Linked DNA regions of Magnetococcus sp. PR-3. The protein of the gene in region 2 interacts with the protein of the main gene of each other region in a pairwise test. Links are inferred from orthologs where the notes say so. Each region holds a gene or a part of one and is shown on either strand. Other genes may lie near its edges.

What was found.
Region 1: the proteins of gyrB (region 2) and gyrA interact in binary tests that used the Escherichia coli proteins (3 or more experiments, as listed by UniProt). The link is inferred for Magnetococcus sp. PR-3 from one-to-one orthologs.

The regions. Positions count from the first base shown.
Region 1 is NZ_JBAHUQ010000041.1:24,961-31,489, forward strand. What follows is about bases 3,239-6,529. They hold gyrA (DNA gyrase subunit A), read left to right. Parts: upstream 3,239-3,566; coding sequence 3,567-6,329; downstream 6,330-6,529. Other genes in these bases: serS (serine--tRNA ligase), read left to right, coding at 6,332-6,529. In the rest of the region: V5T57_RS18565 (hypothetical protein), read right to left, coding at 1-413; V5T57_RS18570 (chemotaxis protein CheW), read left to right, coding at 1,083-1,598. UniProt on the Escherichia coli protein: A type II topoisomerase that negatively supercoils closed circular double-stranded (ds) DNA in an ATP-dependent manner to maintain chromosomes in an underwound state.
Region 2 is NZ_JBAHUQ010000047.1:7,861-14,131, reverse strand. The notes cover bases 30-3,062. They hold gyrB (DNA topoisomerase (ATP-hydrolyzing) subunit B), read left to right. Parts: upstream 30-341; coding sequence 342-2,783; downstream 2,784-3,062. Other genes in these bases: recF (DNA replication/repair protein RecF), read left to right, coding at 30-213. Also shown: more of recF, read left to right, coding at 1-29; ggt (gamma-glutamyltransferase), read left to right, coding at 3,583-5,340; V5T57_RS19445 (FkbM family methyltransferase), read right to left, coding at 5,629-6,271. UniProt on the Escherichia coli protein: DNA gyrase negatively supercoils closed circular double-stranded DNA in an ATP-dependent manner to maintain chromosomes in an underwound state.

The DNA.
Region 1 (6,529 bases), on a different replicon or contig from region 2:
TGGTCTTTGGCGCTCCAGGCCGGGGTGGCCGCGGCGGTCATGACCTGTTTGCCCATAAACTGGGCAAGAATGTCCAGCCGCGCCTGGCTCTCGGGGGTGCTGCTCATGGTCAGGCTGCGGATCTCACCGGATTGAGCCTCTGCCTTGGGGTCGGCACAGGCCTCTGCCCAGATCGCCGAGGCATATTTGCCCGGGCCGATCGCATAGCTGTGGATCTGTGGGGGCTGTTGGGTGTCGGCCGGTTGGCAGGTTACCTCAATATGGTCCACCCGTGTTTCGGTGGGGCTGCTGTGTCCCAACCGTTCGGCCACCATGCCAACATTATTTTTGACCGCCCAATCCCCATCGTTGGGTCCATCCAGCTCAAGGTCGGCAAACAGGGTTTGAAGGATCGCATCGGATTGTGTAGGCATGGGTCTGTGCTTTCTTAACCGGTGGCTTTTAAGGGGGTTTGGTTTGGGTTTGTTTGGGTGGCTGCATCATAGCGCAAGCCCTAAGTGGGCTCAAGTTTACAGCCGGGGTCTGCACAGGGGGGCAGATGCAGATTTGCCTGCTTATACCCCATGTTATACGGCTCAGGGGTGGTTTTTAAAGGGCGTTTGAAGGTTTTTATGCGGTGGGCTGCGGGGGCGTGGTTGGGTGTGATCTTGTGTAAGCTGTTGGTATATAGGTGGAATAAAATATTTTTTGTTGGTCTTGTTTGACTTGTTAGGGAGGCGGTGCGGTGCGAGCGCTCTCTAGCCTATTATCCTGACTGGAAATGGTTTACCATAAAACCCTCGTCAGAGTACTGGGCTGCTCTGGTGTTGCTCCCAACTTGGGTGGTCCATGCACGGTGTGTTCTGCATCGGTTCCTTAACTTGGGCATGCTCATAATCCTCATTGTGCACGATTTAAGGCACTTGTCTTGAACTCTTGTGCGGTAAGCTGCTCAATAGATCATACCGGTATGAAGTAAATTTCCCATGGGTCTGGATGGGGATGTGTGGGAGGGACGGTGCCTCCATCTTGAGCCTTAGACTGTAAGTGGGCTCATTTTTGCAACGATGGATGGATTGTTCTGTCTTTAAGGAGAGTTCCCTATGGTTCTGTGTACATTTCGGTTGGGTGACCTGATTATGGGGGTGGATATCCGCATGGTTCAGGAGATCAAGCGTGCCCACCAGAGTACACCGGTACCCGGTGCGCCGGACTATATTCGGGGTATGCTCAACAACCGTGGTCGGGTCTGTACCCTCTATGATCTGCGTACACGCTTGGGTTGGTCTCCTCCTGATGGTGGCGGTCAGCAACCTAAAGAGTATGCCATTATTCTAAAGACCCGTAGCCATGTGCGCCAGTTGGATGAAGAGCTGGCCCGTACGGTGGTCTTTTGGGAAGACTCTGTGGCCCTGATTGTTGATCAGTTAGGGGGCGTGTTGGAGGTTAACGGCCAGCAGCTACGTTCAGCCCCGGCCAATATGGCAGGGATCTCTGCGCAGTTTGTGCACTCGGTGGTGCAGCAAAAAACAGAACTGTTGGTGGTGTTGGATGTTCCCCGTATTTTAGGTTTTGATCCCGATGAAGAGCAGAAAAAAGCCGAAGGCAGTGGTGTTTAACACCATCTAAGCGCTTGGTTGTGGTCTCTCTCTTTCTCTGTATGTGTCTCTGAATTTTGACGGGTGGCGTGGCTGGGGCTTTGTGCATCGGCCAACGGACCCCGACCCCGAGGTCTCTTCTCTCCTTACAATCACACCTTCTTCCCTCGCTAGGACCTCTTCGCCATCCGGGGCGTTCATCGCTATTCTCCCCTCTCCACGGACCGATGGTCCTGACCCTAAACAGGGTGGCGCAGGCTTTCTGGCTCTCTTCGGCTCAACCTCTCTGGCATTGTTTGTCGGTGCCGATCAGTTAGAGCTGTATGTGAAGTGCCCGCCACCGGTTCTTGCCGCTCTTTAAGTACACGATGTTAAATACCCGCTACGGTTCTTGCCGCTCTTTGAGTGCACGATGCTAAATACCCGCTACGGTTCTTGCCGTGTACGGTTAGGAAACGCGTGATCCCGAGTGGTTTAAACGGGGGGGTGGCTTGGAGGTGCCGTTTTTGTGCGGCTTATCTCTTATCTGCTGCCTGCTGCCTGCTGCCTGCTGCCTGCTGCCTGCTGCCTGCTGCCTGCTGCCTGCTGCCTGCTGCCTCTCTAAGGCGGCTCTCGGCCTTCTTTAGAGTGGATGGCGCCGTACTGGCCGGGTGTGTTCGGTGCAGGCTGTGCGGTGCAGGTGCTTATCAATAGATGGGGGCCGGTTCGGCTGTTGTCTCTGGGCTGTTCGTTTACGCGTTTCTGCTGGTGCTAAGCGCTCGTTGTTGGGGTGAGCTTTAAAAACCTTCCGGGGGGCCGCTGGTCGGGTCTGTTCGGCGCAGGCTGTGGGCTCTGTCAAGCGGCGGGGCTGTGCAGTGCAGGTGCTCATTAATAAGTGAGGGCAGGGCTGGTTCGGCTGTTGTCTCTGGGCTATCTACTTACGCGTTTCTGCTGGTGCTAACCGCTCGTTGTTGGGGTGAGCTTTAAAAAACCTTCCGGGGGCCGCTGGCCGGGTCTGTTCGGCGCAGGTTGTGCGGTCTGTCAAGCGGCGGGTCCGTGCGGTGCAGGCGCTCATTAATAAGTGAGGGCAGGGCTGGTTCGGCTGTTGTCTCTGGGCTGTTCGTTTACGCGTTTCTGCTGGTGCTAAGCGCTCGTTGTTGGGGTGAGCTTTAAAAAACCTTCCGGGGGCCGCTGGCCGGGTCTGTTCGGTGCAGGCTGTGGGCTCTGTCAAGCGGCGGAGCTGTGCGGTGCAGGCGCTCATTAATAAGTGAGGGCAGGGCTGGTTCGGCTGTTGTCTCTGGGCTGTCTGCTTACGCGTTTCTGCTGGTGCTAACCGCTCGTTGTTGGGGTGAGCTTTAAAAACCTTCCGGGGGCCGCTGGCCGGGTCTGTTCGGCGCAGGCTGTGGGCTCTGTCAGGCGGCGGAGCTGTGCGGTGCAGGTGCTCATCAATAGATGGGGGCCGGTTCGGTTATGCGGCTATTCGCATGCTATCTACTTACGCGTTTCTGCTGGTGCTAAGCGCTCGTTGTTGGGGTGAGCTTTAAAAAACCTTCCGGGGGCCGCTGGCCGGGTCTGTTCGGCGCAGGTTGTGGGGTCTATCAAGCGGCGGGTCCGTGCGGTGCAGGTGCTCATCAATAGATGGGGGCGTGTCGGTCGTGTGCCGATCTTGGCTCGGCCACTGTTTTATGTGGGTTCAGTGGGCTTAAAATTGAGCCTGCTTGGCCATGGGTGGGGAGCAAAAAATGGCTTTGGAGCCTAACCCGGTTGCCGCTTTGTCTGTGGGTGGGTAGGGCGCGGTGTAAGGGGCTTTTATTGCGCTGAAGCTGGTTTTTTCCCCTCAACCCCTGCCGGGGTGGTTCTCTGCCCTAAAAAAGAGTGCCTATGGCTGTTTAACATCCCTAGGATTGGTGGGTGGGTTCAGTGTATACTGCCGGTTTCCTAAAACTGGACGGTTTTGAATCCCGTTGGCTGCTTTAAATCCGGGTAAAACGGGTTGAACAAAGGAATACCATGAGCGACACCACCCCCACTGCGGAACAGCTTCCCATCAACATTGAAGATGAGATGCAACGCTCCTATCTGGATTACGCCATGAGCGTAATCGTAGGGCGTGCCTTGCCCGATGTGCGTGATGGCCTAAAGCCCGTACACCGGCGCGTGCTCTTTGCCATGCGGGAACTGGGGAACGAATGGAACCGATCCTATAAAAAATCTGCCCGTGTGGTGGGTGACGTCATCGGTAAGTACCACCCCCATGGTGACTCGGCGGTTTATGACACCATTGTACGGATGGCCCAGGACTTCTCCATGCGTCACCTGCTGGTGGATGGCCAGGGTAACTTTGGTTCGGTGGATGGCGACTCTGCCGCTGCCATGCGTTATACCGAAGTGCGTATGACCCGCCTGGCCTCGGAACTGCTGGCCGATATTGATAAAGAGACGGTGGCCTTTGGCCCGAACTACGATGGCTCCCTTAAAGAGCCCGAAGTGCTGCCAGCTAAATATCCCAACCTGCTGGTCAACGGATCAGCCGGTATCGCCGTGGGTATGGCGACCAATATTCCCCCCCACAATCTCGGGGAAGTGATTGATGCCACCTGCGCGCTGATTGATGATGCTGAGCTGGACCCCCGCGCCTTGATGCAGTACATCCCTGGTCCTGACTTCCCCACGGGGGGGTCGATTCATGGACAGGCCGGTATTGTCTCGGGGTATGAGACGGGGCGGGGTTCTGTCATCATCCGTGCGAAGACCGAAATTGAAACCCGTAAGGATGGCCGTGAGACCATTTTGGTCCACGAGCTGCCCTATCAGGTCAACAAAGCCAAGCTGGTGGAGCGTATTGCCGAGCTGGTACGGGATAAAAAAGTCACTGGTATCTCTGACCTGCGGGATGAGTCTGACCGTCAAGGGATGCGTGTGGTGGTTGAGATCAAGCGTGACCACCAAGGGGAGGTGGTGCTTAATCAGCTGTTTAAGCACACCCCTATGCAGAGCAGCTTTGGCATTAACGCGCTGGCGTTGGTGGATGGCCGTCCGGTTACCCTTTCGTTAAAGGGCTTTTTAGACGCCTTCCTAAAACACCGTCGTGAGGTGGTGACCCGTCGGACCATTTATGAGCTGAACAAGGCCCAGGCCCGTGCCCACTTGTTGGAGGGTCTGGCGGTTGCGTTGGCCAATATCGATCGGGTGATTAGCCTGATCCGTGCCGCCAAAAACCCCGCCGAAGCCAAAGAGGGGCTGATGTCTGAAATGTGGGAGCGTGGCCCGGTTGAGGCCATGTTGCTGCGTGCCTTGGGCGAAGGGGATATCGCTTCGCCACAGTTTGTACCGGGTGGGTATAAGCTCTCTGCCGAACAGGCCCAGGCCATTTTGGATATGCGCCTGCACCGCCTGACCGGGCTGGAGATCGATAAGATCCATGATGAGTTTGAGGAGATCTTGACTGAGATCGCCCGTCTCAAAGCGATTTTGGCTTCGGACTCCATCTTAATGGATGTTATCCGTCAAGAGCTGCTGGAGATTAAAGAGCGCTACGCCAACCCCCGTCGGACCCAAATTGTGGAAGCGGTGGGTGATTTCTCCATTGCCGATCTGATCCCTGAAGAGGAGATGGTGGTTACCGTCAGCCACGGTGGGTATATCAAGCGTCAGCCCAGCTTGACCTATCAGGCCCAGCGTCGCGGCGGCAAAGGCAAGAGCGCCACCGGGGTTAAAGATGAGGATTTTGTGGCGCAGATGTTCGTGGCTTCTACCCACGATACCATCTTCTGCTTCACCAATACCGGTCGAGTCTTTAAGCTGAAAGTGTATGAAATTCCACCGGGTAGCCGTATTGCTCGGGGTAAGGCTATTGTCAACCTGCTGCAGCTGGAAGAGGGCGAGAAGGTTCGCCAGATCGTGCCTGTACCGGTGGCCGAAGAGGCCTGGGGGAACTGGGATCTATTGTTCGCCACCCGCAGTGGTTTGATTAAAAAGACCGTGCTATCGGGATATGCCAACATCCGTACCACCGGTATTCGTGCCATTAATCTGCTGGAGAGCGACGACCTGATTGGTGTGGCGTTGCTGCCCGGTAGTGGTGAAGCCGATGGTGATGGGAGTGATGAAGCCGATGGTGACGTGAGTGGTGAGGCTGAAGAGGGGCGTGTTGAGGAGGTCGTGGCCGAAGATCTAAGCAGCGACGATGCCCCCGGTCGGATTATGCTGGTTGCCCAGGGTGGTAAAGCGGTGCGCTTCCGTGATCAGCTGGTGCGCCGTGTGGGGCGTGTCTCCCAGGGGGTGCGGGGTATGCGGCTGAAAGGGGACGATGCGGTCATCGCCCTAACGGTTATTGATACCGAGAGTGTGGGACGCCAGCTTTTGACCATGACCGAAAACGGCTATGGCAAGCGCAGTGACCTGACCCAATACCCCACCAAAGGTCGGGGTACCCAGGGTGTGATCGGCATGGATGCACGGGATAAGACCGGCCATGTGGTGAGCGCACTGGTGGTGGATGAGAGTGATGAGGTGATGGTGATCACCGATCAGGGTACGGTACTGCGTACCAAGGTTGACTCTATCCGCGTTGCGGGCCGTGCCACCATGGGTGTGCGGGTGTTGAATGTGGCCGATGGGGAGCGGGTTGTCTCCGTGGCACGTTTGGCGGAAGCCGAAGAGATTGAAGCGTTGGATGAAGAGGGTCATGTCATTACCCCAGAGGCAGGGGAGGAAGCTGCGGCTCCTGAGCCTGATGCTGAGGGTGGAGAATCCGAGGAAGAGGGAGCGTAACCGTGCTGGATATCAAACGCATTCGTAAGGATACCGATGCTGTTGAGGCGGCGCTCAAGCGTCGGGGTGGTTCGGTGGATCTCAGCCATTTTCGTGAGCTGGAATCCCGCAAACGTGGCATTCAGACCGATGTCGAGCAGCTGCAATCTCAACGCAACGCGCTCTCAAAAGAGATTGGCCAGCGCAAAGCGGCCAAAGCG
Region 2 (6,271 bases):
CAGCAAGGGGAGCCCCCCCTTATTGTACTGGATGATCCTGCGGCTGAACTGGACAGTGATGGTATGAGCCGTTTGATGCAGCTCTTGGTACAAAAAGGCAGCCAGATTTTTGTGGCCAGTTGCCGGACCGAAATTATCCCCTGGTCTGGGCCTGTTCAACAGCAGTTTGAGGTTGATCAAGGGGTGTTTAAAATTTTTGAAAATTCGCCGTAAATTGTGAGAAAATGGATTGTTTTTAGCCTTTTCAATGTTTCACCCGTTGCCGCAGTTTTTGACCACGGGACCAGAGAGAATGGATGCCATCTCTGGTGGCAGTCACTCAAGAAGAGAGAAGATCACCCATGACCACGGAAAACGCACCTGAAGCCCAGGACGAGAATGTCACCTATGACTCCAGTAATATCAAGGTGCTCAAAGGGCTGGATGCGGTACGCAAGCGTCCCGGCATGTACATCGGTGATACCGATGACGGTACTGGTCTGCACCATATGGTATTTGAGGTGGTGGATAACGCCATCGATGAAGCTCTGGCGGGCCACTGTGACCGGGTGGAGGTGATTCTGCACAGCGATGGTAGCTGCTCAGTCACGGATAACGGACGGGGTATCCCCACCGATATCCATGAAGAGGAGGGACGTAGCGCTGCTGAAGTTATCATGACCGTGCTGCACGCCGGTGGTAAGTTTGACGACAACTCCTATAAAATCTCCGGGGGTTTGCACGGTGTGGGTGTCTCCGTGGTGAACGCCCTGTCAGAGACACTGGAGCTGACCATTAAGCGGTCTGGTGAAGTGCACAAGCAGATCTATCACCTGGGTGAGCCTGAAGAAGCTCTTAAGGTGATTGGTAATACGGGCGAGTCGGGTACAACGGTACGCTTTAAACCCAGTACAGAGATTTTCCACAATGTGTTGGATTTCTCTTTTGACACCCTCTCCCAACGTCTTCGAGAGCTCTCATTCTTGAATGATGGGGTGCGTATTTACATCCACGATGAGCGTGACGACAAGAGCCATGACTTCTTCTACGAAGGGGGCATCCGCTCTTTTGTAGAGCACCTGAATAAGGCCCGTACACCACTGATGGATCCGCCCATCCACTTTAAAGATGAGCGTAATGGGATCTCCGCCGAGGTCTCTTTGCAGTGGAATGATGGCTATCAGGAAAATATCTTCTGCTTTACCAACAATATCCCCCAACGGGATGGTGGTACCCACTTGGCTGGTTTCCGTGGTGCTTTGACGCGTACCATCAACAACTATGCATCCACGAACAACCTTTTGAAAAAAGAGAAGGTATCCATATCAGGAGATGATTGCCGGGAAGGTTTGACGGCGGTGATCTCTGTGAAGGTCCCTGATCCAAAGTTCTCCTCCCAGACCAAAGACAAACTGGTCTCTTCCGAGGTACGGCCGGTTGTTGAAAGTGTGATGTCTGACTCATTGTCCACTTTCTTTGAGGAACATCCTCAAGAGGCCAAGTCCATCATCGCCAAAAGCGTCGAGGCCGCCAACGCTCGTGAAGCCGCCCGTAAGGCCCGTGAATTAACGCGCCGTAAGAGTGCCTTGGAGGTCTCTTCTCTACCCGGTAAATTGGCGGATTGTCAGGAGCGGGACCCCGCCAAGTGCGAACTCTACCTCGTGGAGGGTGATTCTGCTGGAGGCTCTGCCAAACAGGCCCGTGATCGTAAGCATCAAGCGGTTTTGCCACTCAAAGGTAAGATCCTTAATGTAGAGAAAGCTCGCTTTGACAAGATGCTCTCTTCCCAGGAGGTTGGTACGCTAATTACCGCTCTGGGTACCGGTATTGGCCGGGAAGAGTATGATATTGAGAAGCTGCGTTATCACCACATCATCATCATGACTGACGCGGATGTAGATGGTGCGCACATTCGTACACTGCTGTTGACCTTTTTCTACCGTCAAATGCCGGAAATTGTGGAGCGGGGTCACCTCTATATTGCCCAGCCACCTCTCTACCGGGTCGCTAAGGGTAAACAGGAGCAGTATTTGAAGGATGATGATGCGCTCAACCAACTCTTGATGAACTATGGTCTGCATGGGGTTGAAGGTCGTAATGGCGACAAGGTTATGGATGAACAGGCGCTCCTGGAGCTGGTACGGGATGCCGCCAAGTATCGTAAGATGCTGGACCGTTTAGGTCGTCACCATGACGCTTTAGCCTTGGACATTGCCGCCAGTGCCCTGAACATTGATGAGTCCATTTTAAAAGACAAAGCCGCAGCCGGTGCATTGCTGGAGACCTTTACCCAGATGTTGCAGGAGCGTGGGGGTGAAGAGGAGCGTTTACAGGTCTCCTTAATTCACGACCCTGAGACCAGCAGTGAGGTTATTTTGGTCGAACGGGCTGTACATGGCATGTTGCAGTTTACCCGCATCAACTTGGCCATGGTGCACTCAGCAGAGTATGCCACGATGTTAAAGATTGCCATGAGTTATGAGGCACAGATGGGTCATAATGGCCTATTGGTTAAAAATGAAAAAGAGACACCCGCAGGACGTGTTGCAGACTTCCTGGAGCTGGTCTTGACCGAAGGTCGCCGTGGCCTTTCCATTCAGCGTTATAAGGGTTTGGGTGAGATGAACCCTGACCAGTTGTGGGAAACCACCATGGATCCTGATGTGCGTACACTCTTACAGGTACGGGTGGATGATGCGGTGGGGGCCGATGAAGTCTTTACCACATTAATGGGTGATACCGTTGAGCCACGACGGGATTTCATTCAAGAGAATGCTTTGAATGTGACCAATTTGGATGTTTAGGTTGGTACTGTAAAAAACAAATGGATGGGGGCCTTGTGCCCCCATTTTTTATGCCTTTTTGTACGGTTTCATAGCCCCAAAGGATCTTTAACCAAAGCCTTGGCCAACGACATAAGCTGTACACTATTGCCTGTATGCAGGTCCTGGCTATGATCCAATTAAGAGGGATTTTTAAACTTCTCATCACCACTATATTAGCACTATTGTATTTTTGTCTGCCGCTAAAATAAGCCAGTGGATGGGGGTATTATGCCCAAGTTTTTATACATTCTTAAGTTACTTTATATGCTTTTACAATCGCTTATACATTATTATGGCGCAGTAAGATAAACGCTTTTGCCCTTCTATACGGGTCCAGGACTATGATCGGATTAAGGGGGTTTTTAAAGCCACTCATTCCTATTATATGAGCGCTAATGTATACAAACCCATTTTTGATTTTAAAAGAAGGGTCTATGCAAAGAGGTCACACGGCCACCCCTTGAACCACAGTGGACTCTTGGCTCAGAGTATCCCCCCTCCTCATAGGAATGCCTTACTGTAAGTATGGTGGACTGTTCTCTATAGCCTGCCCATGTATCCCCCATATCGCAGATCGCCACCCGCTCAAGAACCAAGCTGCCGTAACCAAAAGTGGTGACTTGGCGCCGGTATAAAAAAGGGCGCGAATAAGATAAAATCAAGCAAAGACACAGGGAAAAAGAGGATACTTAACCATCATCTTATGCCGATGGCCTACAAGCCATAGACCCGCACACGTGTTTAGTATCCAAAGACCAACAACATTAAGCTGGACACCATGACTAGCCGATCTCTTTTATTGCTTATCCTTTTTCTGTTCACCCTACCCTACCCGGCCCAGGCCAATGGTTGGCGTCAGGGTGTGGTTTCCGTCTCCAACCGCTATGCTGCGGAAGCCGCCCTGAATATGCTCAAACAAGGGGGAAATGCCATGGATGCCGCTGCTGTGGCACACTTGGTTTTGGCCGTGACGGAGCCCTATGGTAGCGGTATTGGGGGTGGCAGCTACCTGTTGCATTACGATGCCCAAAATAAATCTGTCCATGCCTGGGATGGACGGGAAGAGATCCCCGCCCATTTTGACCCCAGCAGTTTTTTGGATGCTGAAGGTGACCCGGTACCCTTTCAACAGCGTTCAACAGGGGGGAACCCCGTAGGGGTGCCCGGCTCCCTGGCCCTCCTGGATGGTGCTTTAAAAGCCCATGGGACACGAACTTTGGCTGATGTACTGCAACCGGCCATTCGTCTGGCCCGCCAAGGTTTTACCATCGATGGCCCCTTGGCCCGTGCCATTGAAGGAGAGCAAGGTCGCCTAAGCCAGGATCGTGCTTCAGCGGCTCTATACCTACACCCTGACGGTACCCCCAAGGCTGCGGGAGAGCAGATGGTTAATAGCAACCTGGCCATCACCCTTACCCGTATAGCCCAGGAAGGGGTTGAGACCTTCTATAAAGGGGATATTGCACGGGATATCGCCCATGCTGTGCACAAGCACCCTTCTAACCCTGGTACATTGAGCCAGGATGACCTGGCCAACTACCGAGCCGTTCAGCGTCGCCCGGTCAAGAGTGGATACCGCGGGTTAGAAGTTTATGGCATGCCCCCTTCCAGCAGTGGCGGCCTGACCTTAGGACTGATCCTACACATTTTGGAAGGCACCGACCTGCCCAGTCTGACCTGGGGCTCCCCCACAGCTCTACAACGCTTGGCAGATGCGCAAAACATGGCCTTTGCTGACCGTAACCGCTATATGGCCGACGCCGACTTTGTGCTGGTACCGACCTCTGGTCTATTGGATCGGGGTTATGCCATGCAACGGCGGGAGCTTATGCACCCTTTTAACGCACTGGTCACACCGGTAGCCCCTGGTATACCCCCTGGCTTTGAAGAGGCGCCTATGGCCCCTTCAGAGAGTGAAGAAGGGGCCTCTACAACCCACCTCTCCATTATTGATAAGCAGGGGAACATGGCGGCACTAACAGCCTCTATTGAACGCCGTTTTGGTGCGGCCCTGACTGTGCCGGCACGGGGATTTACCCTCAACAGTGAATTGACCGACTTTTCTCCCCATATCAAAAAGGGCAATCAGCATATTGCCAACCGTCCGGACGCCCTCCGGCGGGCACGACGCTCCGCTTTGGGAGAGGATGCCACAACCATGGGGGGTAAGCGCCCACGCAGCAGTATGACCCCCACACTGGTTCTACGCGGTGGTAAACCCTATCTGGCATTGGGCTCCCCCGGTGGGTCACGGATTATTGGGATTGTGCTAAATGTGCTCACCAACATTGTCGATTTTGAAATGGACCCCCAGTCCGCAGTCTCAGCCGCCCGTATGGTGGCCCGTAACCGTGGTGTGGATCTGGAACCAGGCCTATTTGCAGACCGAGCCAGGGTTGCAGTGTTGGAAGCCAAAGGATTAAAGGTACGTAAAAGCCGCCGTTTTGGTTCCGCTCAGGTGGTACAGATGGCACCTGATGGCCAACTGAGTGGGGGATCTGACCCCCGCCGTGAAGGGGTGGTACTGGGCTATTAGGTAAATAACGGCCAAAAAAAGCCCCTATGGCTAACCATGGGGGCTTTTTATTATGGAATGTCTATCAAGCAGAGTCCTGGTCGTCAGTCGTTCAGAAGCTCGTTTGAGTAGTGGATTCCTGGGATGGCATAAAGGTCTGTATAGCCAAAGAAGCCTCAGCTTCTTCAGGATCAAGCCGAGATTGTCACCAATCCCTGTGAACTAACAGGGTGATACACGACCTGATTACGGATAGGGATTTGAGATGACCCTTTTGATGAAGGGTCCAACCTGGGATCATAGTGACAACTAGGACTGACGCTTGAAAAGCCAGTCAATCTGCCGATCACCAATGCGTGCGATCAGTGAATAACCCATTTTTTCAAGAGTTTCAGAGGCCAAATCAGGTTGGCCATACAGGGCATTCAACTCCATTTTGTTTTCCATAAGTATGACCGGAGAAAATTGCTGAATTGTCCTTTGCGCTCCGATCAATGCGCGTGCTTCGAATCCTTCTACATCTAGCTTCAAAAAGTCACAAGCGGATAGCTGAAAAGAGTCAATGGGGCGGGTGGTGATGTCTCCAGGACCAACAACCCGAGCACAGACGGTACGGGCATCACCACAACTGATCGCAACCGACTCAGTGTCATTGGATAGCGCACAGCGGTGTGGGGTGACGATTTCCTTCATCCCCCAACTCTCGATGTTTTTGCATAGACATGCATATGCTGAAGGGTGAGGTTCAAACGCTTCTACCCGTTTAAAACGGGTGGCCATGACCCGGCTCCAAGAGCCAATATTGGCACCAGCGTCGATGGCCAGCGTCCATCTGTCTACATGGGACAAAGCCTCCTCTAGATGGTGGATTTGGCAACCCCCACGATTTTCAAAAGATTCCCGCGACCGCTGAAGGTGTAGCCCTTCTTTGCAGTCTTCATCTGGAACCCAA